DNA from 2 places in the Paenibacillus sp. FSL R7-0297 genome. Region 2 is predicted to be linked to the other one. Evidence: predicted binding sites of a transcription regulator. Region 2 holds the regulator's gene; the other holds the start of a gene.

Region 1 (15,245 bases), 880 kb from region 2:
GGAACAGGGTTGGTAGTATGGGCTGTGAACGGACGGCCGTTCTCATCGAATACCATATCCGCATTGCCGTGATCGGCAATGATGATTGCAACGCCGCCTTTGGCAACCACTGCATCCACAACTTTACCTACGCATTCGTCCGTCACTTCAACTGCCTTAATAGTAGGCTCCAGCATGCCGGAGTGTCCAACCATATCAGGGTTAGCAAAGTTCAGGATAATGGCATCTTGTCTGTCTGCTTCGATCTCCGCTACGCAGGCCGCCGCCACTTCGTATGCGCTCATCTCAGGCTGCAGATCATAGGTTGCCACTTTCGGTGAGTTAATCAGGATGCGTGTTTCGCCGGGAAGCTCCTCATCACGTCCGCCGCTGAAGAAGAAGGTAACATGCGGATACTTCTCAGTTTCCGCGATACGCAGCTGCTTCTTGTTCTGCTGAACCAGCACTTCACCGAGCGTGTTGTCCAGGTTCTTCGGGGAGTAAGCCACGAAGCCTTGAACCGTCTCGCTGAAGGTTGTCAGACATACGAAGTGCAGACCTTCAGGGAACTTAGGGCCACGGTCGAAACCGCGGAAGTCAGAGTTCGTGAATACTTGCGACAGCTGAATGGCACGGTCAGGACGGAAGTTAAGGAAAATGACAGAATCGCCGCTTTCCACTGTCGCAACCGGGTTGCCCAGGCTATCTACAATCACACTTGGCTCTACAAATTCATCATACACAGAATTCTGGTAAGATCCAGTGATTGCCTGAAGTGCATCGGTATATTTAGGACCTTCGCCATACACCATTGCACGATAAGCCTTCTCTACACGTTCCCAGCGTTTGTCACGGTCCATGGCATAATAACGTCCGGATACCGTAGCAATCGTACCTACGCCAACCTCTTCGATCTTGGCTACCAGTTCCTGAATGAACTTCTGTCCACTGTCGGGTGGTACGTCGCGGCCATCCATGAAGGCATGAATATAAACTTCATGCAAATCTTCTTTTTTGGCCAGATCGAGCATCGCGAACAGGTGGTTAATGTGACTGTGCACGCCGCCATCGGATACAAGTGCATAGAGGTGAAGCTTTTTGCCGGTTGTTTTGGCGCTTCTCACCGCAGCAACCAGCGTTTCGTTCTCGAAGAATTCCCCATCACGGATAGACTTATCGATGCGGGTCAGATCCTGGTATACGATCCGGCCTGCGCCGATGTTAAGGTGCCCTACTTCAGAGTTACCCATTTGTCCTTCCGGCAGACCTACAGCTTCACCGCAAGCGGTAAGTGTAGTGTTCGGATATTGTTTCAGGTAACGGTCGTAGTTCGGTTTGTTGGCTTGGGCAACTGCGTTGCCTTCATCCGTATTACGCAAACCGAAACCGTCCATGATGATTAGAGCTACAGGTTTTGGTGCTGACATTCTTATTTCGCCCCCTCAACGAGTGAAACGAAGGAAGCAGGCTGCAGGCTGGCACCGCCGACTAGAGCGCCGTCGATGTCGCTTTGACTCATGTACTCCGTTACATTCTCAGGCTTTACGCTACCGCCGTATTGGATACGGACAGCTTCAGCAGTTGCTTCATCGTACAGGCCTTTTACAAGGGTACGGATGTAAGCAATAACTTCATTAGCGTCCTGGGAAGTAGAGGATTTACCTGTACCAATAGCCCAGATAGGCTCATAAGCGATAACTACGCTTGCTGCCTGTTCCGCGCTAAGTCCGGCAAATGCCGCTTCAGTCTGCACTTTGCATACATCTTTAGTCTGGTCCGCTTCGCGCTCTTCGAGCTTTTCGCCTACACAGACAATTGGAGTAATACCATGGCGGAATGCCGCATGCATTTTTTTGTTGACGATTTCGTCCGTCTCGCCGAAGTATGCACGGCGTTCGGAGTGGCCGATAATAACGTATTCCACGCCGAGATCTTTCAGCATTACACCGCTGATCTCGCCTGTGTAAGCACCGTTATCTTCGAAGTGAAGGTTCTGAGCACCAATTTTGATGCTGGTGCCTTGTACCGCTGCAACAAGTGCAGGCAGGTTAGTGAATGGTGCGCAGATTACAGTCTCTACGCCTTCAACTTCCGCCTGGCCTTTGATTTCAGCGATGAAGCCTTCGGCTTCCGGAACGGTTTTGAACATTTTCCAGTTGCCGGCAATGATAGGTGTTCTACTCATAGTAATGGAATGCCTCCTTCTACCTTCTACGTCTTACTTGTCGTTCAGTGCTTCTACGCCTGGAAGTGCCTTACCTTCCATGAACTCGAGTGATGCGCCCCCGCCAGTGGAGATATGATCCATTTGGTCTGCGAGGTGGAATTTCTCAGCAGCTGCCGCGGAATCACCACCGCCGATAACTGTGTAGCCTTCGGTAGTTGCGCAAGCCTGGGCTACAGCAATTGTACCTTCAGCGAAGATATCAATTTCGAATACGCCCATAGGTCCGTTCCAAACAACCAGCTTGGAGTTTTTGATGATATCGGCATAAATTTCACGGGTTTTAGGACCGATGTCCAGACCTTCCCAGCCAGCAGGAATTTCAGTCACATCTACAATTTTGGTGTTGGCATCTGCGCCGAACTTGTCAGCGATAACTACGTCAACCGGAAGCACAAAGTTTTTGCCGAGTGCTTTGGCTTTTTCGATAAATCCAAGCGCAGCATCGATCTTGTCGTTGTCTACCAAAGAATTTCCGATTTCGTAACCTTGTGCTTTGGTGAAGGTGTAAGAAAGGCCGCCGCCAATCAATACGTTGTCAGCCAGAGTCAGCAGGTTGTCGATCACGTCAATTTTGTCTTTAACTTTGGATCCGCCGATGATCGCAGTGAAAGGACGTTCAGGATTGGACAGGGCTTTGCCCAGAACGGACAATTCCTTCTCCATCAGAAGGCCGGATACTGCAGGCAGGAAGTGAGCGATACCCTCTGTCGAAGCATGGGCACGGTGAGCCGCACCGAATGCGTCATTGACGAACAGGTCAGCCAGTTCAGCGAACTGCTTAGCCAGTTCAGGATCGTTCTTTTCTTCACCTTTATAGAAACGGACATTCTCAAGCACAAGCACGTCGCCTTCGTTCAGTTCAGCGATTTGTGCTTTTACCGCTTCGCCAATCGCTTCATCAGCTTTGGCTACCGGTTTGCCGAGCAATTCGGACAGACGTACAGCTGCGGAAGTCAACCGCATGGAATCGACGAATTCACCTTTAGGACGGCCCATATGGCTGGCCAGAATGACCTTTGCACCGTTCTCAATCAGGTATTTAATTGTTGGAAGGGTTTCGCGGATACGGGTATCATCAGTGATCTTACCGTCTTCCACTGGCACGTTGAAATCCACACGCACGAATACGCGTTTGCCTTTTACTTCTACATCACGGACACTTTTTTTGTTCATGATTAACATTTCCTCCACACCCAAAATTGGTTCATTCACGAATCCATTTCATTTAGAAAGAGCGGAAACAGACTTTCATTGTTTCCGCTCTATTGTACTGCCTATATAAAATCGGTATTATTGAGCAAGTTTAGCGAATTTTTCTAGAGTACGAACGAGCTGTGCAGTGTAGGACATTTCATTGTCATACCAAGCAACGGTCTTAACCAGTTGTTTGTCGCCAACAGTCAGAACTTTAGTTTGTGTAGCATCGAACAGGGAACCGAAAGTCATACCCTTGATGTCGGAAGATACGATTTCATCTTCAGTGTAGCCGTAAGTTTCCGGATCGGAAGCTTCTTTCATGGCTGCGTTGATTTCTTCAACAGTTACGCTCTTATCCAGAACAGTAACCAGCTCAGTCAGGGAACCCGTAGCTACAGGCACACGTTGTGCTGCACCGTCAAGTTTGCCTTTAAGTTCTGGAATTACCAGGCCGATTGCTTTTGCAGCACCGGTAGTGTTAGGGATGATGTTCTCAGCAGCAGCGCGGGCACGTCTGAAGTCGCCTTTAGCGTGTGGAGCATCAAGTGTATTCTGGTCACCTGTGTAAGCGTGGATAGTAGTCATCAAGCCTTCGATGATACCGAATTTGTCGTTCAGAACTTTGGCCATAGGAGCCAGACAGTTCGTTGTGCAAGATGCGCCGGAGATTACTGTTTCGCTACCGTCAAGGATGTCATCGTTAACGTTGTAAACAACAGTCTTCATGTCGCCTGTAGCTGGAGCGGAAATAACTACTTTCTTAGCTCCGCCTTTAAGGTGCTTTTCAGCTGCTTCTTTAGTTGTGAAGAAACCTGTGCATTCCAGAACGATATCAACGCCAAGCTCTCCCCAAGGAAGTTCTTCAGGGTTGCGGTTCGCCAGAACCTTAACATCTTTACCGTTAACTTTGAAGAAGCCGTCGTGAACTTCAACATCGCCTTGGAATTTACCTTGAGTTGTATCATATTTAAGCAAATGAGCAAGCATCTTAGCGTCAGTCAAGTCATTGATTGCTACCACTTCGATACCTTCTACATTTTGAATACGGCGGAATGCAAGGCGTCCAATACGTCCAAAACCGTTAATACCAACTTTTACACTCATTGAATAGTTCCTCCTAGATTTCGTTTTATTTATTCAAGACAAGCCGTGAGGCTCGTCAAGACAACAAGGTTAAGTATAATGCATAATACCTTTGCGCGCGTCCCATAAAATGGAATCTATAGGACCTCTTGCAATTGTTTGTCGATTTCTTTGCCGATTTCGATAGCAGCCGCCTCGTCTGTTACGAGAATATCCTCTTGGCCGAACCGCAGCATCGCATGAATGGCCTTAGCCTTGCGTTTGCCGCCGGCAATACCGATGACGACTTCTGTACGGATAATGTCTTCCAGGCGCAGCCCCATGGTCAGCATGGTATGAACCACCTCGCCATTCTCATTGAAATAATATCCGAACGATTCGGCTACCGCACCCTCGTCCTGAATCTCTGAGATTGTACCGGGGTCCAGCTTGCGGCGGTGAGTCATTTCAATGGCATCGCCAATTCCATGCACAATAATACGCGATCTGCGGATAATCTGCACAATCTCTCCAATATTGGAGTCCAGTGCGAGCGACTGATAGGCATCGCCGCTGAGCAGATCAGGCACATGCAGCAGACGGTAATTGGCACCAATCCGTTTGGCCATGGTCGAAGCAATGGTGTTGGCTTGGATCTCCATGCTCTCTCCCAGTCCTCCGCGCGCCGGAACTACCCAGGCGTTCTTATAGGAAAGGGATAGCGGCGGGGTCAACTGATCGGCCATTTCGGCCAGGGTCGATCCGCCTGTGACGGCAATCGTATCGTCACTGCGCAGTACACTGAGCAGTGCCTTCGAACCTGCACGCCCCAGTTCACGTTTGGTGAACAGCGAGGTCTCGCAGTCGCCAGGTACAACAACTACTTTACTGAGACCGTACGTAGTACGAATTTTCTCTTCCAGATCATCCAGGCCGAAGAGGCTCTTGGCGATCGGCTCCAGCAGGTCAAGCAGTCTGCGACCGGCTTCGCTAATGCGCATGCCGACGCTCTCGATCTCAATGAGCCCTTGCGATTTCAGAAGATCCGTCTCGGCGCGCAGCACCCGCTCGGTCATATCAAGCGAGGCGGCAAGCGTTCGGCGCCCAATAATATCGGACAGCATGATCTGATGTAGAATCGTATACCGTCTCTTAAGGGTTTCCATGAGATCAGGCAGAAGCTGCTTTTGGATTTCCAATAAATTACGCATGCTTTCACTCCTGCAACTTCGTCTTTCTCTTTTCCCTTGTTCGTGGTCTCAAAATGTCCCGGGTTAACTTTTTAAGTCCCACCCATATTCTACCCAAAACTGACGCCGAGTGCAAGTGTTCCGAGACTATAATTCTCAGACCCGTTTCATCTTATACATCTGCCGGTCTGTGAGAGGTAACCACGCCCTTAAGCACATGACTGAAAACCTCCATCACCTGACTGTCAAGTGGGAAGCTATCATCTGCCTGGGAGCCGGAAAATTTTTTTTTGCACAACGGGTTTTACACGTTGCTTTTATGCAATAAGTGTATTATAATAATTTCTGTTGCGCCCGTGGTCCAATGGATATGACGTAGGCCTCCGAAGCCTGAGATCCAAGTTCGATTCTTGGCGGGCGCGCCATTATTTTCACTTTTGTACATAATTTAGCAATGCTTATATTATATTTAACCAAAGAGCCGCTTGATGGCTCTTTTTTTTGAATCTAAGTTTGACTTTCTTTGACTTTTTGTTTGAATTTGTTTATCATGTGGTTAATACGGTAACAGTAAAAAATGAACACATTCGAAGCACCAATTTCAAGGAGGTTTTCCACGTGAGTTATATTCCTATGGTAGTAGAACAGAGCAACCGCGGTGAGCGCGCTTATGACATCTATTCCCGCCTGCTGAAGGACCGCATCATTTTCCTTGGAACGGAGGTTAATGACGTGGTAGCCAATTCCATCATCGCACAAATGCTCTTCCTGGCTGCCGAGGATCCGGATAAGGATATTCACCTGTATGTAAACAGCCCTGGCGGTTCCATTACAGCGGGTATGGCTATATTTGATACAATGCAGTACATTAAACCGGATGTATCCACCATCTGTGTAGGGATGGCCGCTTCCATGGGTGCCTTCCTGCTGAACGCCGGCGCCAAGGGCAAACGCTTCGCCTTGCCGAACAGCGAAATTATGATTCACCAGCCGCTCGGCGGTGCCCAGGGTCAGGCTTCGGATATCGAAATCCGCGCCCGCCGCATCATCAAGCTGCGCGAGAAGCTGAACCGTATCCTGTCCGAACGTACGGGCCAGCCGATCGAGAAGATCGAGAAGGATACCGACCGCGACTACTTCATGAGTGCTGCCGATGCAGCTGAATATGGCATTGTCGATAAAGTCATTGAGAAGACCTTGCCGACTGGCGTTTAATTTCTATACTTCATCAACACATAAAGAGGCTGCCACGGACCTACAGGTCTGCGGCAGCCTCTTTATTTGGCATATATACTGATGTTTCACCTCAAGGTTCCATATCCCAGGGCATCCAGCTTGCCGGCAATCACCCGGTAGCCCCTGCCGTTCGGATGGATATGATCCAGGAACAGCAGCCCCCGCTCATTGCCGGCAAATTCATGATAAATGGAAGCAAACCCCACAACATAACTGCTGTAGCCGGCAGCATAGCGGTTGAACTGCCGCACCCAATCTGTAGCCGCATCCACCTGAGGATACGGATTATAGAGACCTACAATCCGGATAATGTAAGGACTTCGCGTACCCGCCTTCAGCTGTGCCAGAGTATTCATAATATCACTGAAATTCCGTTTGCATTCCCGGAGCGCTTTTTGCAGATATCCATTCAGCTCACCTGGCCTCCCCGCTGCGGCTTTGGCGGCCTTAATCAGATCATTGCCGCCAATAGAGACGGTGATGATCTCCGCATCCTTAACCGCAGAACGAAAGCCGCCATCTGTCTTGAGACGCTGCTCCAGCCCTGCTGTTGTCAGACCGTTCACTCCAAGATTCGCTGAAGCAACCGGAGTCTGCAGCCGCCCTTCCGCCATCCGGCGGTAGACGGGGACAAATCCGTTCCCGGGCAGCGCCCCGAACCCGGTCGTTAATGAATCTCCAATGGCCGTATACTGATAGACCATAGCCTTCCCTCCCCGCTATAAGCTGCTTGCTTTCTTTAGCTTATGACTGCCCGGGGGATGTGGTAACGGCAGGGCGGCCTTAATAGGCCCGCAAAAAAATCCTGCCCTCATGTCTCCGGAGGAAACGCATGGGCAGGATATATGAAACTACTATATTATTTCAGTGCAGCGAACGGACTGCTTCCGTCCGGCAGCAGCTCTTTGAAGCTGAAGATTACCTCCGGGAAGCCTGTAGCGTATGCAGTATACTCATATTGCTGGAAGAAGAGCACGGCTTTGCCCTCTTTCAGATAGAAGTATTTCTCTGTATTCAGGCCTGTGAATCCTCCCAGATAACCTCCGTTTGCTTTGATTTCAGTAGATACCTTGGCATTCAGCTGTTTCTTGTAGTTAGGATTAGCCTTGAACAAATCCCCCAGCAGCAGGCGTTTACCGTCTTTAAGTGAGAAGGTAAAGGCATTGCGGATAGTCGATCCATGTGCACCGCCGGTATATCCGTATTGATTCGTGATCAGACTGAGCACGCCGTCCTGATTATAAGTGACCACATAACCGCCTTCGAATTCATACGGACGGTCGTCCTCGGATTTAAGGGAGATTTGATCTTCGGCGTAAGCCGCGTATTTCTGAATCGTCTGTTTGATTGTATCATTGATTGCCTTCTCAGCCTCGCTACTTGCAAGACCGCTGACCTGTGGATAATCCAGCTTGATTGGTGCATCTTTATGGTCCTTAACATAGCTCTCAGTCTTTATAGTTACCGCATTTTGCGTTCTCTTCATCACATTGAGCCGTCCCGTAGCGGCACTCCAGTCACCCTTGTAGCCTAAGTAATCACTGAGCAGGTCAAACGAAACATAGAAGCGGTTATCCATATTCTTCACTTCATATTCGCCGATAAAATAATTGTTCACTTTAATCGTAGTATAGTATTCAGTAACCGTCAGTTTAGTTTGTGTAGTACCTGTACCGATGGTATACGTCTTCTCTGCTTTATCATAAGATAGCGGCATCCCCAGCGCATCGCGCATAAACGTTACCGGAATCCATACCTTTCCGTCCTGGAAAAGCCCCTTCTGCGCTGCAATCTTGCCGTTTACCTTCAGTACTACCGGGGAGGATGCAGCCTTCACCTGAGCAGCTGCTGGAGCTGCCTGAGTTATACCTGCCGGTATTGCGGCTCCACCGAGCAGCATTCCCGCTGCAATCATTCCTGCGCCCCATTTACGGGCGTATTTCTTCGAAGTATCATTCATTTTCATTGTTGTTCTTCCCCTTCCGCTGGTGCGATGTATTATGACGTGATGTGTTCCCTCAGCTTCACTCTTCCTATTATAGGGATAAGAAGGTCGGCGGATGTTACAATGCGCTTTACAGTTTCTTAAGGATTGAAGAGTCTTTCTATCAACCTTATTACATTTATTTAAACAATTTGAGAGATTTCAACGAAAATTTCTCCTAAAAAAGGCGCCGCCCTGCCATAAACAGCAGAGCAAGCGCCTCTTCGCGGTCACTTTATTTCAATTCATAGGTTACGCTCAGCTGAGTGGTTACTTTAACTTCTCCGGGTTCAACGGAGCTTCCGGCAGCTGAATCATTCGCTGCTTTGGACATGGCGGCCTGTTCAACGAAGACAACCGGGTTATTCCCGTCGTCGTTCTGAATGACCGTTACCACCTGCCCGAGTCCGCGTTTCGCCGCTTTAGCAATCGCTGCCGCTTTTACATCTGCATTCTGCATTGCTTTTTCGATAACCTGTGCTTCAAAGGCTGATGGATCTTCGATCGCAAAGCTTGCATTGCCGATATTGTTCGCGCCTGCCGTCGATGCTGCATCCAGCAATTGTCCGACCTTAGTCAGATCACGGTAGGAAATCTTCAGCGTATGCTGGGCATTATAGCCTTTAACCTGCTGGCCTTCCTTTTCGCTATAGATGTAATTAGGCTGTACATAGAACTGCGTGCTCTGAATATCCTTGTCCGCAATTCCCCAGGTTGTTTTGAATAATGCAGTCAGCTTCGCAATCTTTGCCGCGGTACCCTTCTGCGCCTCTTGTGCAGTATCAGCCGTGGTAGTTACCCCGATGGAGAGATAGACGATATCCGGTTTGATCGCAAGTTCGCCTTTACCGACTACGTTCACAATATTCTTCTGCACCTCATCGGCAGCGTAAGCCTTTTCAGGACCTTTTAGCACCCCGCTCAGCCCCATTCCTCCTATAATCAAGCTTCCTGCCAGCAGCACTGCTCCGATTGATTTGCCAAATTTCATCATGCTTGCCATCCCCTTTCGTTTCTTTAAGTTGTTGGTACCCTCTAGACGGACCAGCATGGCAAAAGTTGCATATCCTATGTACGTTATTTAATAATTTATTCCGTCTCTATCCAGAAACGCCGGATGACATTTCCGTCCTCCTCAATATATTCGCTATCCTCTACTCCGCCATTCTTGCGGATCGTCCGTTCCGATGCTGTATTGACGGCGTCGCAGACCACGAGTGCCTTCTCTATACCCAGTTCAGCAGCTTTCACGAGGGCCTGCTTCAGAAGTTCACTGGCATACCCCTGTCTGCGCTCCGAAGGGACCACGCCATAGCCGATATGCCCGCCTGTACGGAGTAACGCTTCCGTCAGCCGGTGTCTGATGTTCACGGCAGCCACCACCCGCTGATCCGTTGTCACCAGCCAGAAGGTTGAACTGCTCACCCATCCGTCTTTGATATTCACACCGCCGGCATGCTCACGCAGAGACTGAAGCATCCCGGCAAAGTCAGCAGGATCGATCTCGACTACCCAGGGAACGAATGATTCTCCGCTGGCCTTCCACTCTTCATAAAATGCCAGATAGGGCTCTCTGAGAGCTTCTGTAGGCTCCACTAATGTTACCTCACTGCCTTGGATCTGCATCTGTGTATCTCCCCTTATACATAAATAATATGAAAAAAAGCCCCTAAGGGCTTTCGGTAAGACGTGTACCATTTATTGATTCTCGAGTTCTTCCTTACTTACAAGACTTGTCAAAGCGGTTACAGCTTGTTCCGCATCTGCGCCATCTGCGCTGATATAAATCTCCGTACCGGAACTGATCGCAAGGCTCATAATGCCCATGATACTTTTGGCGTTAACTTTTTTATCGTCTTTTTCCACGAAAATCTCCGACGAAAACTTATTAGCTTCTTGCACAAACAATGCTGCCGGCCGAGCATGGAGCCCCGTCTTCAACCGAACAACTACCGGGTGCTTTGTCATGAAACGCTTACCCCCTATTTGAGATCTGCCCAAAAATTTCACATTAATTTTATAATATTATATCATTATAACCTCTACCGCACTAGAAAAAAAATAATCAACTGCCCCGCACCTTGTCAGCCAGCTCATCAATTTTGCGCAAACGGTGGTTTACGCCTGATTTACTGACGGTGCCGCCCAGCATATCGCCAACTTCCTTCAGGTTGATATCCGGGTGTGCAAGTCTGATTTCCGCAACCTCACGCAGCTTATCCGGCAAGCTTTCCAGTCCCACCTCACGCTGCAGCAGCTTGATATTCTCAATCTGGCGTACCGCGGCGCTGATCGTTTTGTTAAGATTGGCCGTTTCGCAGTTGACGATCCGGTTAACGGAGTTACGCATATCGCGCATGATCCGTACGTCCTCGAATTTGAACAGTGCCTGATGGGCTCCGATCAAACTTAAGAATTCAATAATCTTCTCGCCTTCCTTGATGTATAGGATGAAGCCTTTCTTGCGTTCTATGCAGCGGGCATTCAGGTGAAATTCACCAGCCAGCTCCACGAGCGCCTTGCAGTGCTCCTCATACATCGAAGCGATTTCCAGGTGATACGAGGAACCCTCCGGATTATTCACCGAGCCGCCAGCCATGAAGGCCCCGCGCAGGTAAGCACGCTTGCAGCAGTTCTTGCCGACGATTTCATCATCGATCCCATCGGTGAAGATGAAGCCTTCCGAGACAATCCGCAGATCCTTCAGGATCTCCTGAACCCGGTTTGGGATTCTTACGATATAGACGTTATTCTTCTTCAAACGCATTTTTTTACGCACGAGCAGCTCGATATGGACCTGGTAATATTTCTTAAGTAAAGAATATACCCGCCTTGCAATCGCGGCGTTCTCCGTCGAAATGTCGAGAACAACCTTTTTGCTCGAAAGCTGCACCGAACCATTCATCCGGATCAGCGCTGACATTTCCGCTTTCTCACAGCAGGGCTGGCTCTCGACCATCGTCAGCTCTTTTTTGGTAAGGGCCGCAAAAGACAAGGGGCTCACCTCTTTCATGTTAACTCTTTCTGTCAATCCAATCCTGAACCAGCTGGAAAATATGGTGGCTAAGCTTATCTGTATCATGCCGCAAATAGGTTTTAAATAATACCAGTTTGTCGGCAATCACCTTATATCCGTTGCCGTCAACGACATCGCGGTCAAGCTGCACCGGACGCGCGCCTTTCTCGGCATATTTGATCTGTACCTGCTCCGGGATCTCTCCGTCGTTCACAATTACATAATCGAACAGATGCAGTCCGATATGGTCGTATACCGCCTGAAGATGATCACTGACCGTATAATTATCCGTTTCACCGGGCTGGGTCATTACATTGCATACAAATATTTTGATCGCATCCGAGGCCACGACAGCTTCAGCCAGCTTCGGCACCAGCAGATTCGGCAGAATGCTTGTATACAGACTGCCCGGACCGAGCAGAATGGCATCCGCATTCCGGATCGCCTCCAGCGCCTCCGGCAGAGGCTCCACATCGGCAGGCTCCAGGAACACACGTTTGATTATACCGCCGGCCTCCGGTATTTTGGATTCGCCGGTAATCAGGGTACCATCCGACATCTCGGCGTGCAGGACCACCGCTTCGCCTGCAGCGGGCAGCACCCGGCCGCGGACGGCGAAAAGGCGGCTAAGCTCTCTGACTGCCGTAACGAAATCACCGGAGATGTCTGTCAGCGCTGCCAGAATCAGATTGCCCAGGCTGTGTCCGGCGAGGCCCTCTCCGGTACTGAAACGGTAGCGCATGATCTGAGCCATCAGAGGCTCTACATCGGCCATAGCCGTCAGTACGTTACGGATATCCCCCGGAGGCGGCATTTGCAGCTCACTGCGCAGAATCCCGGAGCTCCCCCCGTCATCTGCCACGGTTACGATAGCCGTAATATCCAGCGGCTTCTCCTTCAATCCCCGAAGCATAACAGACAGCCCGGTACCGCCGCCCATGACGACGATCTTCGGACGCTGCCCTTGTTCTTCAGTCACTACTCATCCCTTCTCTCGTCAATGCCGATCACGTTCGGAATCCCGATGGCTGATTGCTACCGATTCCGTCTCGCTTACCCCCAGCATTTTGCCCAGATACTCTGCAATGGCTACGGAACGGTGTTTGCCGCCTGTACAGCCGATGCCGATAATAATCTGGGATTTGCCTTCCTTGCGGTATTGCGGAATAAGAAATTGAAGCATGTCAAGCAGCTTGGTCAGGAACGTCTGCGTTTCAGGCCATTTCATCACATAGTCATACACATCGTTGTCTTGGCCTGTCTTGGGCCGCAGCTGATCCACATAATGCGGATTAGGCAGGAAGCGGACATCGAACACCAGGTCAGCATCAATCGGAATACCATACTTGAACCCAAACGAAGTAATGTTAACGGAGAGGGTGCTTTTCCCGAGATGGGAGAACCGTGACACAATTTTTTCTTTGAGCTGTGCCGGCTTCATGCTGCTGGTATCCAGACACAGGGTAGCTGAATTCTTGAGCTCCTCCAGCATTTGGCGCTCCATCCGGATACCGTCAAGCGGCATGCCCTTGGGAGCAAGCGGGTGGTGACGCCGGCTCTCTTTGTAGCGTTGCACAAGCACTGAATCTGTTGCATCCAGGAAAAGAATCTCAAAGCCTATGGTCGACTCGTCCTTGATATAGGCCAGAGACTCCGACAGAGCGGTGAAGAATTCCCGTCCCCTGAGGTCGATCACGAGCGCCACTTTGGCGATTTTGCCTTTGGACTGCTCAATCAATTCGGCGAACTTCGGGATCAGCACTGGCGGAAGATTATCGACGCAGAAGAAGCCGAGATCCTCCAGGCTCTGCACTGCAATCGTCTTGCCTGCTCCCGACATGCCGGTAATGATGATCAGGGTGGCACGACCGGGCGATATTTGCTCGAATTCGGTCATTAGAGCGTCCCCTCCCTAAGGTTAGTATATGAATAATTCCTGCTCCTTAAGAACGCAGCAAAAGACCTGCCGCACCAATAATACCGGCATCATTGCCAAGCTCCGCAGGCACGATGGTAACACCAGTCTGCAGAGGTGCAGGTGTTAGCTTGGCGAATACACGGCGGACTTCATCAAACAGGATATCGCCGGCTTTGGATACGCCGCCGCCTACGATAAACACTTCCGGATTCAGTACCGCAGCCACCGCAGCCATCGATTTGCCCAGGTAGAATGCTGCACGGTTCACAATACGCAGAGCGACTTCATCGCCTGCCTTGGCAGCGTCAAAGACTTCCTTGGCCGCAATCTTCTCCACCGTGGACAGAGTGGTGCGGTCCCCGCGGGCCACTGCATCATTCGCCATGCGGATAATGCCAGTCGCAGAGGAAACGGTTTCCAAACAACCCATGTTCCCGCAGCCGCACTGGATAGCTTCCAGATCGGGAACTACTGTGATATGGCCAAGCTCTCCGGCCAGACCGGCAAAGCCCTGATACACCTTGCCATTGATAATAATTCCGCCGCCTACCCCTGTACCCAGCGTATAGCAGACGCAATTCTCAATGCCGCGTCCTGCACCGCTCCAAGCCTCGCCCAGCGCAGCCACATTGGCGTCATTGTCTATTTTGACAGGCTTGTTCAAACGACCTTCCAGAATGGAACGGATCGGCACATCTCTAAATCCTATGTTAGGCGCAAGGATGATGATTCCTTCACGAATATTCGTAAACCCGGCAAGCCCGGCTCCCACACCGGCAAGCTGTTCCCAGGAATACGGAGAGTCCTCCACAATCAGGCGCACATACTTCTCGATATTATCGATAACGGCATCGACGCCGTCTGCGGTCCCCGTTGGACCTTCGTAAGTGTGCAGCAGGCTTCCCTCGGCATTGCAGATTCCAACCTTAATCGTGGTTCCACCTAAATCCACGCCAACGTAGATATTTTCAGACATGTTACAAGCCACCTTTTTCTATGCTAAAATAGTTAATCCTACGTACCCACTATAATAGAAGCCTCCCCTGCGGTCAAGGAAAGGCGATACACCCGGGGCAATGTTCTTCAGGAAGCGGTATGGGATGTTTTGACATGCTCCGTCTGCGGACAACCCGCCTAACAAAAAGACCTTCTCACCCGGCAGGCAAGAAAGTCTGAAAGTAATCTTCTATTGCCCTGGTCCCTGTAAATCTGCCATTATTCCGACAAAATACGCTTTTGCCCCTCTAAGGCACGGATCGGAGCAATATTCTGTGTGAACTCCAGCGTCCCCATATAGCGGCCGGTCTCATCACGTACTGCGAAGTAGCGGATATAGATGAATTTATCTTTGATGGCAATCCAGAAATCCTCAGCATCCTTAACGCCTGCCTTGAAATCTGCCAGCAGCTTCTCCACCACATGCACGCTTTGCGGAG
Region 2 (15,245 bases):
CAAAGCCGGTCTCAGTTCGGATTGCAGGCTGCAACTCGCCTGCATGAAGTCGGAATTGCTAGTAATCGCGGATCAGCATGCCGCGGTGAATACGTTCCCGGGTCTTGTACACACCGCCCGTCACACCACGAGAGTTTACAACACCCGAAGTCGGTGGGGTAACCCGCAAGGGAGCCAGCCGCCGAAGGTGGGGTAGATGATTGGGGTGAAGTCGTAACAAGGTAGCCGTATCGGAAGGTGCGGCTGGATCACCTCCTTTCTATGGAGAATCGTTTCCTGCAACGGAAACATTCAAATCGGAAGCTAAAGCTTCCAAAAGATACTTAACGCGTATCCATTTGTTCGGTTTTGATGGAATTTGCGGGGCCATAGCTCAGCTGGGAGAGCGCCTGCCTTGCAAGCAGGAGGTCAGCGGTTCGATCCCGCTTGGCTCCACCAACAAACTTCATCAATTTGTTATGTCTAGAAACTTTAATATCGTCTGAATTTTTGAACATCACAGTCGTGATTGTCCCGAAATTTCAGCACCTTGATCCTTGAAAACTGGATACCGAAACGAATTTGCGTTTTAGAACATCTTTTAGCTGAAACTTGTGTAAGCAAGTTGAAATAGTTATTAGTGCAGAACGAAGGTTTTCGATTGTGCAGCGACCTTTGGCTTTGAATGTGTTGGTGAATGGAGTAATCCATGAGCAGCATTCAAAACAAGATGAGCAAGCAAGCGAAACACCGGAGTGACGGTTAAGCTAATAAGAGCACACGGAGGATGCCTAGGCGCCAGGAGCCGACGAAGGACGTGGCGAACAACGAAACTGCCTCGGGGAGCTGTAAGCAAGCTTTGATCCGGGGGTGTCCGAATGGGGAAACCCAGCTGTGGTAATTCGCAGTTACTCGTATCTGAATACATAGGATACGCAGAGGCAGACCAGGGGAACTGAAACATCTAAGTACCCTGAGGAAGAGAAAACAATAGTGATTCCGTCAGTAGCGGCGAGCGAACGCGGAACAGCCTAAACCAAGGGGCTTGCCCCTTGGGGTTGTGGGACGTCTCACATGGAGTTACAAAGGAATATGGTAGGCGAAGAGGTCTGGAAAGGCCCGCGATAGAGGTAAAAGCCCTGTAGCCTAAACTGTGTTCTCTCCGAGACGGATCCCGAGTAGTGCGGGGCACGTGAAACCCCGTATGAATCCAGCAGGACCATCTGCTAAGGCTAAATACTACCTGGCGACCGATAGTGAAACAGTACCGTGAGGGAAAGGTGAAAAGCACCCCGGAAGGGGAGTGAAATAGAACCTGAAACCGTGTGCTTACAAAAAGTCAGAGCCCTATTACTGGGTGATGGCGTGCCTTTTGTAGAATGAACCGGCGAGTTACGTTTAACATGCAAGGTTAAGTCGAGAAGACGGAGCCGCAGCGAAAGCGAGTCTGAATAGGGCGAATGAGTATGTGGACGTAGACCCGAAACCGTGTGATCTACCCCTGTCCAGGGTGAAGGTGCGGTAACACGCACTGGAGGCCCGAACCCACGCATGTTGAAAAATGCGGGGATGAGGTGGGGGTAGCGGAGAAATTCCAATCGAACTCGGAGATAGCTGGTTCTCCCCGAAATAGCTTTAGGGCTAGCCTCGGTGAATGGAGTGGTGGAGGTAGAGCACTGATTGGGTGCGGGGCCCGCAAGGGTTACCAAGCTCAGTCAAACTCCGAATGCCATTAACTTCTTGCCGGGAGTCAGACAGTGAGTGCTAAGATCCATTGTCAAAAGGGAAACAGCCCAGACCATCAGCTAAGGTCCCCAAGTGTGTGTTAAGTGGGAAAGGATGTGGAGTTGCACAGACAACCAGGATGTTGGCTTAGAAGCAGCCACCATTGAAAGAGTGCGTAATAGCTCACTGGTCGAGTGACTCTGCGCCGAAAATGTAACGGGGCTAAACACACCACCGAAGCTATGGCTAGATACTTTGTATCTGGGGTAGGGGAGCGTTGTATGTAGGTTGAAGGTGTACCGTAAGGAGCGCTGGACAGCATACAAGTGAGAATGCCGGTATGAGTAACGAAAAGATCAGTGAGAATCTGATCCGCCGAAAGCCCAAGGTTTCCTGAGGAAGGCTCGTCCGCTCAGGGTAAGTCGGGACCTAAGGCGAGGCCGAAAGGCGTAGTCGAAGGACAACAGTTTGAAATTACTGTACCACCGTAATCCGCTATGAGCGATGGGGTGACGCAGGAGGGTAGTGACGCGGACTGATGGATGTGTCCGTCTAAGCAGTGAGGCTGATGTGTAGGCAAATCCGCACATCAATAAGGCTGGGCTGTGATGGGGAGCGAAAATTGTAGTAGCGAAGGTCATGATCTCACACTGCCAAGAAAAGCCTCTAGCCAGGAGAAGGTGCCCGTACCGCAAACCGACACAGGTAGGCGAGAAGAGAATTCTAAGGCGCGCGGAAGAACTCTCGTTAAGGAACTCGGCAAAATGACCTCGTAACTTCGGGAGAAGAGGTGCCTCGGTAGGGTGAATAGCCCGAGGGGGCCGCAGTGAAAAGGCCCAAGCGACTGTTTAGCAAAAACACAGGTCTGTGCGAAGCCGCAAGGCGAAGTATACGGGCTGACGCCTGCCCGGTGCTGGAAGGTTAAGGGGAGTGGTTAGGGGCAACCCGAAGCTGTGAACCGAAGCCCCAGTAAACGGCGGCCGTAACTATAACGGTCCTAAGGTAGCGAAATTCCTTGTCAGGTAAATTCTGACCCGCACGAATGGCGTAACGACTTGGGCGCTGTCTCAACGAGAGATCCGGTGAAATTTTAATACCTGTGAAGATGCAGGTTACCCGCGACAAGACGGAAAGACCCCATGGAGCTTTACTGCAGCTTGATATTGAATTTGGGTACGATCTGTACAGGATAGGTGGGAGCCGTTGAGGCAGGAGCGCAAGCTTCTGCGGAGGCGCCGTTGGGATACCACCCTGATCGTATCTAGGTTCTAACCTAGTACCCTAAGCGGGTACGGGGACCGTGTCAGGCGGGCAGTTTGACTGGGGCGGTCGCCTCCTAAAGAGTAACGGAGGCGTTCAAAGGTTCCCTCAGAATGGTTGGAAATCATTCGCAGAGTGCAAAGGCATAAGGGAGCTTGACTGCGAGACCTACAAGTCGAGCAGGGACGAAAGTCGGACTTAGTGATCCGGTGGTACCGCATGGAAGGGCCATCGCTCAACGGATAAAAGCTACCCTGGGGATAACAGGCTTATCTCCCCCAAGAGTCCACATCGACGGGGAGGTTTGGCACCTCGATGTCGGCTCATCGCATCCTGGGGCTGAAGTAGGTCCCAAGGGTTGGGCTGTTCGCCCATTAAAGCGGTACGCGAGCTGGGTTCAGAACGTCGTGAGACAGTTCGGTCCCTATCTGTCGTGGGCGCAGGAAATTTGAGAGGAGCTGTCCTTAGTACGAGAGGACCGGGATGGACGTACCGCTGGTGCATCAGTTGTTCCGCCAGGAGCATGGCTGAGTAGCTACGTACGGACGGGATAAGCGCTGAAAGCATCTAAGCGTGAAGCCCCCCTCAAGATGAGATTTCCCAACTAGTAAGACCCCTTGAAGACGACGAGGTAGATAGGTTGGAGGTGGAAGTGCAGCAATGCATGGAGCTGACCAATACTAATCGGTCGAGGGCTTATCCAAATTTCTTAGAGCGCAGATTCGTTTCGGATTCAGTTTTCAGGCGATCAAGCCTGTACGCCATGAAATTCATTCACACATCCGTGATGAACCGAATTTCAAGCGGCAGCGTCTGTTTCACAGACGCATGTTTGGTGGCGATAGCGGAGGGGTTCCACGCGTACCCATCCCGAACACGACCGTTAAGCCCTCCAGCGCCGATGGTACTTGGACCGAAGGGTCCTGGGAGAGTAGGACGCCGCCAAGCACATGAAGCCATTGTTGAGCAATCGACAATGGCTTTTTTGGTTTGTGCAGGGTTGTGGAAAAGCTGTGGATAAATTTCAGCAACTGCTGAAAACTTACGCACATGTGGATACAATTTCAGGAAGAAGTCTTTTCCCTGATAATGTGGACTGAAACGCATATTCAGGCGAATGAGTCAAGAAAAAACCTAAGTAATCCACTGTTTTTGTGGATAAAAAGTGAATTTTGTGGATAGATAAATATGAATCGTGGATAACTAATTTTTGCGGGGAAGAAACTCTTTCCGGTTTTTTGTTTTACTGTACCAAGCCTGTGGATAACTTTTGTTCACGGGCTATTTTTGTACCTCATTAGCTTCTGGGCAATTTGCTTGATATACTCAATCTGAGCAACTATTGGACTCTATCTCTATAAATTCATTAACGGGGTGAGCAGCATGGAAATAAGGCAATTGCATGCAGATGATTTTGAAGAAGGCTTAGGCTTGTCTGAATATGCTTTTCAGTACAAGGTGTCCGGAGAAGACAGGGAACGCGCCAGAGAGAAGTTCAAGCCCGAACAAATATGGGGAGTATTCGAAGGACCGAGTTTATGTGCCAAGCTGGTACTTCTTCCCCTGCAGGCATACATACAGGGCAAGCCCGTATCTATGGGCGGAATAGCCGGTGTAGCCACGTGGCCGGAGGACCGCAGGCAGGGATATGTGGCCAAGCTGCTGACCCATGCGCTGCAAACAATGAACGAGGCGGGTCAAACGCTGTCTTTTCTGCACCCGTTTTTAATCCCCTTTTACCGGAAATTCGGCTGGGAAGTCTATTGTGAATATAAGAAATACAACATACCTGTGGATAAATTTCCGCGGAAGGCTGAAATACGAGGCTCTGTGAAGCGCGGGGTGGCTGATATTAAAGTATTGCAACAGCTGTATGTCTCATTTGCAGCCCGGTACAACGGGACACTGCAGCGTACGGAGGAATGGTGGAAGGAAAAAGTACTCGATGAAGATACACATCAGTGTGTATTTTATTCGCAGCAGGGTGAACCGGAAGGGTATGTGCTATATAAAATAGTGAACAAAGAACTGGTCATTGATGAATTTGTCTATCTGAATGAGAAGGCCCGCCAAGGGCTGTGGACTTTTCTGGCTAACCATGACTCGATGATCACCGGAGCTTCATTGAAGCTGGTGCCTTCTGATGATATCCTGCCGTATCTCCTTCCCGATCCGCGGATTACGCAGGAGAATTATCCATATTTCATGGCACGTATTGTTAATGCTAAGGCTTTTGTGGAGAACATGACTTTAAACGTGCTAAGCGGCGTTCAGGAACGGCTGCTTTATATTGAAGATGAGCATGCCCCCTGGAATAACGGCCTGTGGCGTTGGACAGCAGCTGAACATGGGGAGGTATCATTTACTCAGATCCAGGGGGATAGATCAAACGCTGATCTTATATGCAATATTGGTACACTTACCGCGCTGTTGATGGGATATAGACGTCCAGCTGAAATGGCCCGATATGGACAGTTATCCGGTACACATGAAGCTGTAGATTGGCTGGAGGGGCTGATCCCGCAGGCGCAAACGGCTTTATTTGATTTTTTCTGACAAACCTGAAGGCTCTTCCGCTTACCGTAGAAGCAGGGGGAGCCTTATATACATAACTCCTTGCAATGGGATCCGTGAAGCTATTCGGAATACAATACGGTTAAAAAGTAAAAAATAAGAGCAACCACTTGGAATTCAGTGAGAATATGTTATAATATGAAAAAAGTCAAAGAAAGTCAAAGTCAACGCGAGCCTGGCAGCAGTGTTCTTAGGATTGTAACAGTTGGTGGTCGGGCTACGTACGAAGGCTATTGCAGCCGATTCGCACTTCAGTCCCCGGGTTAAATTCTTTAGAGCTATGTATGGACGGCGGACGTTGGCACAGCACAAGCTTAACCAAGGCTTACACACTGGAGGATGAGTGATGCGTAATATCTCCGATATTATTGAACAATATCTGAAGAATATTTTGCATGAAAGTCCCGAAGGTACGGTGGAAATTCAGCGCAATGATCTGGCGGACCAGTTCTCCTGTGTGCCGTCACAGATCAATTACGTCATCAGTACACGCTTTACTTTGGAAAAGGGATATGTAGTGGAGAGCAAACGCGGCGGTGGAGGGTATATCCGGATTCAGCGCTTCGAGCTGCCTCAGAATGTGGCACTGTATGCACACCTGAACTCCACAATAGGGAATGATATTGACCAGAATTCCGCCGAAGGACTGATTTATCAGCTGGAGGAGGCCCGTTTTCTCTCCAAGCGTGAAGCGTGTCTTATGCGGTCCGCTGTTTCCCGGGAATGCCTGACGGTTAATCTGCCGTACCGGGATGAGATTCGTGCCAAGCTAATGAAGGCCATGCTAATCTCTTTGTTAGGTAAATAATTGTCAAAATGTGAGGGAGGGACACCGCTTATGCTATGCCAGGAATGCGGGGTCAAACCGGCTACACTCCACTTCACGAAGATCGTGAACGGAGAGAAGACAGAATTTCATATTTGTGAAAGCTGTGCGCGGGAAAAGGGGGAGCTTATCCCCGGTACTGCCGGAGGATTCTCCATACACAGCTTGCTTTCCGGACTGCTTGATCTGGAGAGCGCAGGCAAGGGCAAGTCAGAGGCCGCACAGACTGTGCAGGGGCTGCAGTGTGAGAACTGCGGTATGACCTATTCACAGTTCAGCAAGCTGGGACGTTTCGGCTGCAGCTCCTGCTACAAATATTTTGACAGCACGCTAGACCCGCTCTTCAGACGGGTACACGGAAGTACGGCCCATGTGGGCAAGCTTCCCAAACGCGCCGGTGCACAGATCATGTGTAAACGCCAAATTGACGAGCTGAAGCAGGAATTACAGCAGAGCATTATGCAGGAGGAGTTTGAAACTGCAGCTGAGCTGAGGGACAGAATCCGCAAACTTGAAAAAGAAATGCCACAAGAGTAAAGTCTTTGATATATAGGAGGGGATTCCACATGTCAAGTCTCCGGTTTACCGAACAAGCACTCAGTGACTGGATGCGCTGCGGCGGGAGTCATTCCGAGATTGTTATCAGCAGCCGCATGCGTATTGCCCGTAATCTGGAGCACCTTCCTTTCCCGCTACTAGCGTCTGCGCAGCAGTCGGAAGAGGTGCTGGAGCAGCTTGCTCCTGTATTTCAGGGAGAAGCCTCTGCGGATTTCGGCAACTTTCAGCTGCTGAGGCTGGATGAGCTCGATGAGCTGGATAAAAAAGTACTGGTGGAGAAGCATCTGATCAGTCCTAATCTGGCTGATGATTCCAAAGGTGGAGCAGTCATTCTTAATGAGGACGAGTCAGTCAGCATTATGATCAACGAGGAGGATCATCTCCGCATTCAATGCCTGTTTCCGGGCCTGCAGGTCAGAGAGGCTTGGGTAAGGGCAACAGCCATCGACGATATCTTTGAGGCTGCTGTGAATTACGCCTTTGATGACCGCAGAGGGTACCTGACCAGTTGTCCCACCAATGTGGGGACAGGGCTTAGGGCTTCAGTAATGGTTCATCTGCCGGCGCTGGTCATGACCCATCAGATTAACCGGATTCTATCCGCAGTTAATCAGGTTGGTCTTACCGTTAGAGGAATTTATGGTGAAGGCAGCGAAGCAGTAGGGAATATCTTTCAGATCTCCAACCAGATTACCCTTGGTCAGACCGAGAATGAGATTATTGAGAATCTCCACAGCGTAGTCACCCAGATTATAGAGCATGAGCGGAACGCGCGGGAACGCCTGCTTGTGGATTCCGCCCTGCGGATTACCGACCGCATCAAACGTTCATACGGGATTCTAGCCTACGCGGCTGTGATGGAGCTTAAAGAGTCTGCACAGCGGCTCTCCGATCTGAGGCTTGGTGTAGATTTGGGGATACTGGAAGGGCCATCGATTTCAGTGCTTAATGAGCTGAATGTCAAGACGCAGCCGGGCTTTCTGCAAAAGCTGTTCGGCGACGAGCTTTCGTCTACCGAACGCGATATGTACCGGGCGAAGCTGCTCCGGGAGACACTGGGATCACAACATTAATTATAGATATATATTATCCGTGGAGGTGCAGGAGATATGATGTTTGGAAGATTTACGGAACGAGCACAAAAGGTGCTGGCGCTGGCGCAGGAAGAAGCCGTTCGTTTGGGACACAACAACATTGGGACAGAACATATTTTGCTCGGATTGATTCGTGAAGGTGACGGCATTGCCGCCAAGGCACTGATCGGACTCGGTCTGGGTCTGGAGAAGATTCAGGATGAAGTGGAAACGCTGATTGGCAGAGGTCAGGAACAACCGACCAACATCGCTTATACTCCTCGTGCCAAAAAAGTTATCGAGCTGTCTATGGACGAAGCCCGCAAGCTGGGACATACGTACGTGGGCACTGAGCATATCCTGCTCGGACTCATCCGTGAAGGAGAGGGCGTAGCTGCCCGTGTGCTGAACAATCTCGGGATCAGTCTGAATAAGGCCCGTCAGCAGGTGCTGCAGCTTCTGGGCAGCAGTGAAGCCACTTCAAGTCATAGCGGTGCTCCGGTAAATGTCAGCACACCAACGCTGGATGGTCTGGCCCGTGACTTGACTGCCTATGCCAAGGACGGCAACCTCGACCCGGTTATCGGCCGCAGCAAGGAAATTGAACGTGTCATTCAGGTGCTCAGCCGCCGTACCAAGAATAATCCGGTACTGATCGGTGAGCCAGGGGTTGGTAAGACAGCAATTGCTGAAGGCCTGGCCCAAAAGATCATCAACAATGAAATTCCCGAAACCCTGCGCGACAAACGCGTAATGACCCTGGATATGGGTTCTGTTGTTGCCGGTACGAAATACCGCGGTGAGTTCGAAGACCGCCTCAAAAAAATCATGGATGAGATTCGCCAGGCAGGCAATATCGTGCTCTTCATCGATGAGCTGCATACCCTGATCGGAGCCGGTGGTGCGGAAGGTGCAATTGATGCCTCCAACATCCTGAAGCCCGCTCTGGCCCGTGGTGAATTGCAGTGCATCGGTGCCACAACGCTTGACGAATACCGCAAATACATTGAGAAAGACGCTGCACTTGAACGCCGTTTCCAGCCGATTACGGTGGATCAGCCTTCTCCTGCAGAAGCTGTACAGATCTTATTCGGTCTTCGGGACCGTTATGAAGCCCATCACCGGGTGAAGATTACGGATGAAGCTATTGTGGAAGCTGTGAAGCTGTCCGACCGCTATATCCCTGACCGGTTCCTGCCGGACAAAGCGATTGACCTGATTGATGAAGCAGGCTCCAAGGTAAGACTTAACTCTTACACGATCCCGCCGAATCTGAAGGAACTCGAAATGCGTCTGGATGATATCCGCAAGGAGAAGGATTCCGCTGTACAAAGCCAGGAATTCGAGAAGGCTGCAGCGCTGCGCGATACCGAGCAGAAGATCCGTGAAGAGCTGGACACAACGAAGAACCAATGGAAAGAGAAACAGGGCCGTACGGACTCCCAGGTTACACCTGAGGATATCGCACAGGTGGTTGCCAGCTGGACCGGCATTCCGGTCAGCAAGCTGAAAGAAGAAGAGACAGACCGTTTGCTGAACATGGAGTCTTTGCTGCATGAACGTGTAATCGGGCAGGATGAAGCCGTTAAGGCTGTCAGCCGGGCACTCCGCCGGGCGCGTGCGGGTCTGAAGGATCCGAAACGTCCAATGGGCTCCTTCATCTTCCTCGGTCCAACCGGGGTCGGTAAAACAGAGCTGGCACGGGCACTTGCCGAAGCAATGTTCGGTGACGAGAATGCGGTAATCCGTATCGATATGTCGGAGTACATGGAGAAGCACTCTACATCCCGTCTGGTCGGGGCTCCTCCAGGCTATGTAGGATATGAAGAAGGCGGACAGCTGACTGAGAAGGTACGCCGCAAACCGTATTCCGTTGTCCTGCTGGATGAGATTGAGAAGGCTCACCCTGAAGTATTCAATATTCTGCTGCAGGTACTGGAAGACGGCCGTCTGACCGACTCCAAAGGCCGTGTAGTCGATTTCCGCAATACCTTAATTATCCTCACCTCTAACGTAGGCGCACAAGCGATCCGTAAGAATTCGACTCTGGGCTTCACGGCGGTGCAGGATGCCGGTGCCGATTACGGCAATATGAAGGGCAAGGTAATGGAAGAGCTGAAGAAGAGCTTCCGCCCTGAGTTCCTGAACCGGATCGACGAGATCATTGTCTTCCACTCTCTGGATGAGAAGCATATCGCCGAGATCGTTACCCTGATGTCCGAGGAGCTGCGCAAGCGTCTGCGTGAGTATGATGTAGACTTCCTGCTTACCGACGGCGCCAAGGCGTTCCTGGCCAAAGAGGGCTATGACCCGGCCTTCGGTGCCCGCCCGCTCCGCCGGGCGATTCAGAAGCACATCGAAGACCGCCTTTCCGAAGAGCTGCTTAAGGGCAACATCAAGAAAGGTGATTCCCTCAACATTGATGAGGTGAACGGTGAGCTTGTGGTAACCAAAGTGGAAGTGCCGGCCGAGCTCTCCCTGGAGAAGGAAGAGAAGGAAGTCGAAACTGAATAATTTTCCAGCAATATGAAACAAAGCTCCCGCTCCTCCGTATAGAGGGGCGGGAGCTTTTATATGTCCGGAGTGATTAATTCTGCCCCGAATCAGGCAGGTTAAGGAGGACGCAAACGAAAAGTAGATCTTAAGTGACCTTTCGTTCAGTGTGCAGAAATGGTAAACTTTGATTAAGAGAAAATTATCCGCAATTTTAGCAAGTTCGGACCGTAAGGAGCGCACATGGCCAAACCAAAAACAAAATTTTTCTGCACCGAATGTGGTTACGAATCACCGAAATGGTTCGGGAAATGCCCGGGCTGCCAGGAATGGAACTCCATGGTGGAAGAAACGGAAAGCGTAGTCAAAACCCAAGGCATGAATGCACCTATTTTTCAGAGTAAAGAAAAGGCGCAATCGATCATAAATATAGAAAGTGACAAAGAGCCGCGTATCCTTACAGGCATCGGAGAGCTTAACCGTGTGCTTGGCGGCGGTATCGTTCCCGGCTCGCTAGTACTGGTCGGTGGTGACCCCGGAATCGGGAAGTCCACACTGCTGCTGCAGACATCGCACGCCCTTACAATACAGGGGCTCCGCGTTCTGTATATCTCCGGGGAAGAATCGGTGCGCCAGACTAAGCTTCGGGCTGACCGCCTCGGGGCGTTGTCGGCGGAACTGTACGTTCTCTGTGAGACGAACATGGAGAGCATTGAAGAAGCAATCGAGCAGATTAAGCCGCAGTTTCTGGTCATCGACTCGATCCAGACCGTATTTATGCCTGAAGTGACCAGTGCGCCAGGCAGTGTAACACAGGTGCGGGAATGTACGACAAGATTTATGCGGATTGCCAAGATCCGTGGAATTGCAACGGTACTTGTAGGACATGTAACGAAAGAAGGCGCAATTGCCGGTCCACGGATGCTGGAGCATATGGTGGACTGTGTGCTCTATTTCGAAGGAGAACGTCATCATACGTACCGGTTGCTACGGGCGGTGAAGAACCGCTTTGGCTCAACCAATGAAATCGGTATTTTCGAGATGGGTGAGGTTGGCCTTACCGAGGTGGAGAACCCTTCCGAGCTGTTCCTTTCTGAACGGCCGCTCGGAGTGGCTGGTTCCGCGGTTGTAGCCAGCATGGAAGGCACAAGACCGGTGCTTGTCGAATTACAGGCGCTGGTTGCAGCAACCCATTTCCCTTCGCCCCGCAGAATGTGCACAGGTATGGATCATCAGAGAATGGCGCTGATCATTGCTGTCCTGGAGAAACGGATGGGCATGTTCCTGCAGAATCAGGATGCTTACCTCAATGTTGCCGGAGGTGTTAAGCTGGATGAGCCGGCGGTGGATCTGGCAGTCGCCGTCAGTATTGCTTCCAGCTTCCGGGATATTCCGACCAAGCCGTATGATGTGTTTTTTGGGGAGGTAGGACTTACCGGCGAGGTGAGAGGGGTGTCACGCGCAGAGATGCGGGTGAAGGAGGCCGCTAAGCTCGGCTTCCGGCGGGTAATTATGCCTGAGAAAAGCATGAAAGGCTGGAAGCATCCGCAGGATATCCAGATTATAGGCGTCAGCACCGTAGCAGATGCACTAGCGGTCGCGTTAGATTAGGGGGCACAGGGACATGAAAGAATACAATCCATTAGATAATATGAATGATCTGCTTAGAATGGCCGCACCCGGAACACCTTTCCGGGAGGGGCTGGAGAATGTGCTGCGCGCGAAGACAGGGGCACTTATTGTTGTCGGATACAGTCCGGAAGTGATGGAAGTTGTCGATGGCGGATTCTCCATTAACTGCGATTTTTCACCCAATTATTTATACGAGCTGGCCAAAATGGACGGAGCGATCATCCTGAGTGAGGATCTGAAGCGGATTCTGTATGCCAACACCCAGCTGATCCCCGATTCCTCCATTTCATCCATCGAGACCGGCATCCGTCACCGGACCGCTGAACGGGTGGCTAAACAGACCGGCAAACTGGTTGTTTCCATTTCCCAGCGGCGGAATATAATCACCCTGTATCAGGGCTCTATCCGCTATGCGCTGAAGGAGATCGGAGCGATTCTGGCCAAAGCCAATCAGGCGATTCAGACCCTAGAGAAGTACAAAGCCGTGCTGACACAGGGGTTGACTAACCTTTCTGCTGCCGAATATGAGGGGCTTGTGACGGTGGCTGAGGTAGTCGGCGTGATCCAGCGGGTAGAAATGGTATTGCGGATCAAAATGGAAATTAAGCGTTATATTAACGAACTCGGCAATGAAGGCCGGCTGATCAGCATGCAGATGGAAGAACTGGTCGGAAATACAGAGGAAGAAGCCTGGCTTCTGTACAGAGACTATGCAAGAGAGGAGCAGGAGGACAAAATCCGCGAAATTATCGCCGGGCTGAAGAGAAGCAGTGACGATGAACTGATGGATGACAACCATATTGCCCGCTTGCTGGGCTATTCCTCCACGGCTATTGCATCCGAGGAAGCCGTAACTCCGCGCGGTTACCGTCTGCTCAACAAAATTCCGCGGCTGCCGAATGTGATCATCCACAATCTGGTGGAACGCTTTGAAATGTTGCCTAATCTGATGACAGCGAGCATTGCTGAACTTGATGAAGTGGACGGCATTGGCGAGGTGCGGGCACGCAATATTCAGGACGGACTGAAGCGGCTCCAGAAACAAGTTCTTATTGACAGGCAAATGTAAATAACATACAATCACGTAATATTGGGAACCCATGAAGTTCAAAGTAGGAAAATTGAGGTGAAGAAATGATACAAAAATCAATTCCGAGTCTTTTTACCATCGGTAATCTGATGCTTGGAATGTTTGGTATCATGATGGCGTTTGACGGTAAGCTGAGCATGGCCGCTATCATGGTGATTATCGCTATGCTGCTCGACGGGCTCGATGGCCGTGTTGCGCGCGCGCTGAAGTGTGAGAGCGAGTTCGGCAAGGAACTGGATTCCTTATCCGATGTAGTATCTTTCGGCGTGGCACCAGCGCTCATTATGTATCTCACAAGCCTGCAGGATTTAAACTCTGCACTAGGATGGACCATTACAGCGATTTTCCCGGTGTTTGGAGCTTTGCGTCTGGCCCGGTTTAATGTCCGCCCGGGAATTCCGGGATATTTTGTAGGATTGCCGATTCCTGCTGCAGGTGGCGTTCTGGCCACGCTGGCACTTTTTCATAAAGATGTATCTGCACCGTTTATGATTGTCGCTACCCTGCTGTTGTCTTACCTGATGGTCAGCACAGTGAAGTACCCTAACTTCAAGAAGATCGGCTTTCCCAAAAAGGCAGTTATAGGTGCCCCTGTAGTAATTGTGATCGCCGTAGCGGTAGCTGTTGTTTTCCCTGAACAGATTGCCAAGCTGATCTTTGCTTTGCTTGCGTTATATGCCCTATACGGGTTCAGACAGAGCCTGGGCCTCTTGACAGCCCGCCGTCAACGCCGCCGCAGGAAGAGACATGCGGAGGATAAGGTGTATCACTCCAAGAACGGATAATTCTAACTACGTACGTATTACTTTTTTTTATCTATACAGAAAAGGCTGTGCCCTTCCTGACTCAGGGGAAGGCACAGCCTTTTCTGCATTGGTAACGGATGAAGGAGAGCGCGGGCAGCCCTGCTAGGACAAGTTAAATAATCCGAGTGTAGCGCATTTTTGCGATTCCTTAGACACAACCTCGTCCATATTAATATCGAGCAAATTGCAAAGTGCAGACATATAGAACAGCTCCCGGCCCAGTTCTGAGGCAATGACCTCCCGGCAGTTCTCACACAGTTCACCTTCTAGGTGGGTTCCGGCAAGCTCTTTGGCTTGTTCAAGTCCCAAAGCCGGTTCGAAGACCTGCTTGGTTGCGTGAAGCTGAATGCAGCCGCATTCAGTAATGGATTTGACGACAGCTCGGTTGACGGATGCACTGCTCTGTCCGTTCTTGGACATTACATCCAGAAGACTGCGGTGACGGAGCAGCAGTTCGGAAACTTGATCCTGGAAAGCCTGTAAACTTGGTGCGCTCATTTTCCATTCACCCCTGGGTTCGTAATTGAGTTCATTATATGCCAGGGCCTCCCCTGTTTTCAATAAGGAATAGAAGTTTACGGCTGGGCTTTGCAAACCAGAAAATTAATGGATTCAGAAAAAATAACGGTTCCCCGGATTATCGTCCTAAAAATTGGAACATACTGGTGAGGTATAGATGATTTTTGGATGAATAGAAGGAGGTGCTGGTTATGTGGAAAAAGATTATTTTGACGCTTGCCGGGTTATGTGGAGCCTGGTCCGGTTATTCGCTATATCATGCAGCAGAAAGAGGGTTCCCGGAAGGCATGGGAAAACTGGGTGATAGCTTGCCCGTGGAAGGAAGCATTTTGTTTGCGGTGCTGGGTGCCATTATTTTTTTGTTTGCGGGGACGTTATGCGCGGATTGGGCGGGTACAAAACTGCAGGAGGCGGTTCAGTATTGTTCGCGTATACCGATGAGCGAACTCGCTGCAGGCGCTGCAGGGCTTACAGGAGGTCTGCTGCTGTCACTGCTGCTGTATCCGGTCATGGCCTGGCTCGGCAAGGCCGGAGAGCTGCTGCAGGTGGCAGCAACCCTGGCTCTGGGTTATATGGGCCTGCGGATCGGGCTGGAGAAGAAGGAAGAGCTGGCTTCGCTATGGACTACCGGACGCTGGGGGCGTTCTGCTGAACCGGAGGGCCGGGGACCTGAGGAGCATAAGATTCTTGATACGAGCGTTATTATCGAT

What was found. Region 2 encodes CtsR, which represses protease genes until heat stress. Its sites were predicted from a motif close to ATGGTCAATAAAGGTCAAACA; they were not measured.
Region 1: a site for CtsR is predicted at 6,166-6,186, ahead of clpP (ATP-dependent Clp endopeptidase proteolytic subunit ClpP). Genes of this name have one in related genera too.

The regions. Positions count from the first base shown of each region.
Region 1 is NZ_JBBPAQ010000001.1:909,296-924,540, forward strand. It holds gene gpmI (2,3-bisphosphoglycerate-independent phosphoglycerate mutase) at 1-1,406, opposite strand, end outside; gene tpiA (triose-phosphate isomerase) at 1,409-2,164, opposite strand; gene MKZ24_RS03770 (phosphoglycerate kinase) at 2,198-3,379, opposite strand; gene gap (type I glyceraldehyde-3-phosphate dehydrogenase) at 3,497-4,507, opposite strand; gene MKZ24_RS03780 (sugar-binding transcriptional regulator) at 4,624-5,676, opposite strand; tRNA gene MKZ24_RS03785 (tRNA-Arg) at 6,006-6,080, shown strand; gene clpP (ATP-dependent Clp endopeptidase proteolytic subunit ClpP) at 6,274-6,870, shown strand; gene MKZ24_RS03795 (GDSL-type esterase/lipase family protein) at 6,957-7,595, opposite strand; gene MKZ24_RS03800 (PdaC/SigV domain-containing protein) at 7,751-8,857, opposite strand; gene MKZ24_RS03805 (SIMPL domain-containing protein) at 9,111-9,869, opposite strand; gene MKZ24_RS03810 (GNAT family N-acetyltransferase) at 9,965-10,501, opposite strand; gene MKZ24_RS03815 (HPr family phosphocarrier protein) at 10,574-10,843, opposite strand; gene whiA (DNA-binding protein WhiA) at 10,941-11,870, opposite strand; gene MKZ24_RS03825 (gluconeogenesis factor YvcK family protein) at 11,890-12,831, opposite strand; gene rapZ (RNase adapter RapZ) at 12,889-13,788, opposite strand; gene MKZ24_RS03835 (ROK family glucokinase) at 13,835-14,785, opposite strand; gene MKZ24_RS03840 (DUF438 domain-containing protein) at 15,025-15,245, opposite strand, start outside.
Region 2 is NZ_JBBPAQ010000001.1:1,788,882-1,804,126, forward strand. It holds rRNA gene MKZ24_RS07740 (16S ribosomal RNA) at 1-259, shown strand, start outside; tRNA gene MKZ24_RS07745 (tRNA-Ala) at 363-438, shown strand; rRNA gene MKZ24_RS07750 (23S ribosomal RNA) at 740-3,668, shown strand; rRNA gene rrf (5S ribosomal RNA) at 3,796-3,912, shown strand; gene MKZ24_RS07760 (GNAT family N-acetyltransferase) at 4,348-5,520, shown strand; gene MKZ24_RS07765 (CtsR family transcriptional regulator) at 5,885-6,346, shown strand; gene MKZ24_RS07770 (UvrB/UvrC motif-containing protein) at 6,377-6,901, shown strand; gene MKZ24_RS07775 (protein arginine kinase) at 6,931-7,995, shown strand; gene clpC (ATP-dependent protease ATP-binding subunit ClpC) at 8,032-10,509, shown strand; gene radA (DNA repair protein RadA) at 10,732-12,099, shown strand; gene disA (DNA integrity scanning diadenylate cyclase DisA) at 12,113-13,189, shown strand; gene pssA (CDP-diacylglycerol--serine O-phosphatidyltransferase) at 13,255-13,995, shown strand; gene MKZ24_RS07800 (hypothetical protein) at 14,119-14,514, opposite strand; gene MKZ24_RS07805 (PIN/TRAM domain-containing protein) at 14,727-15,245, shown strand, end outside.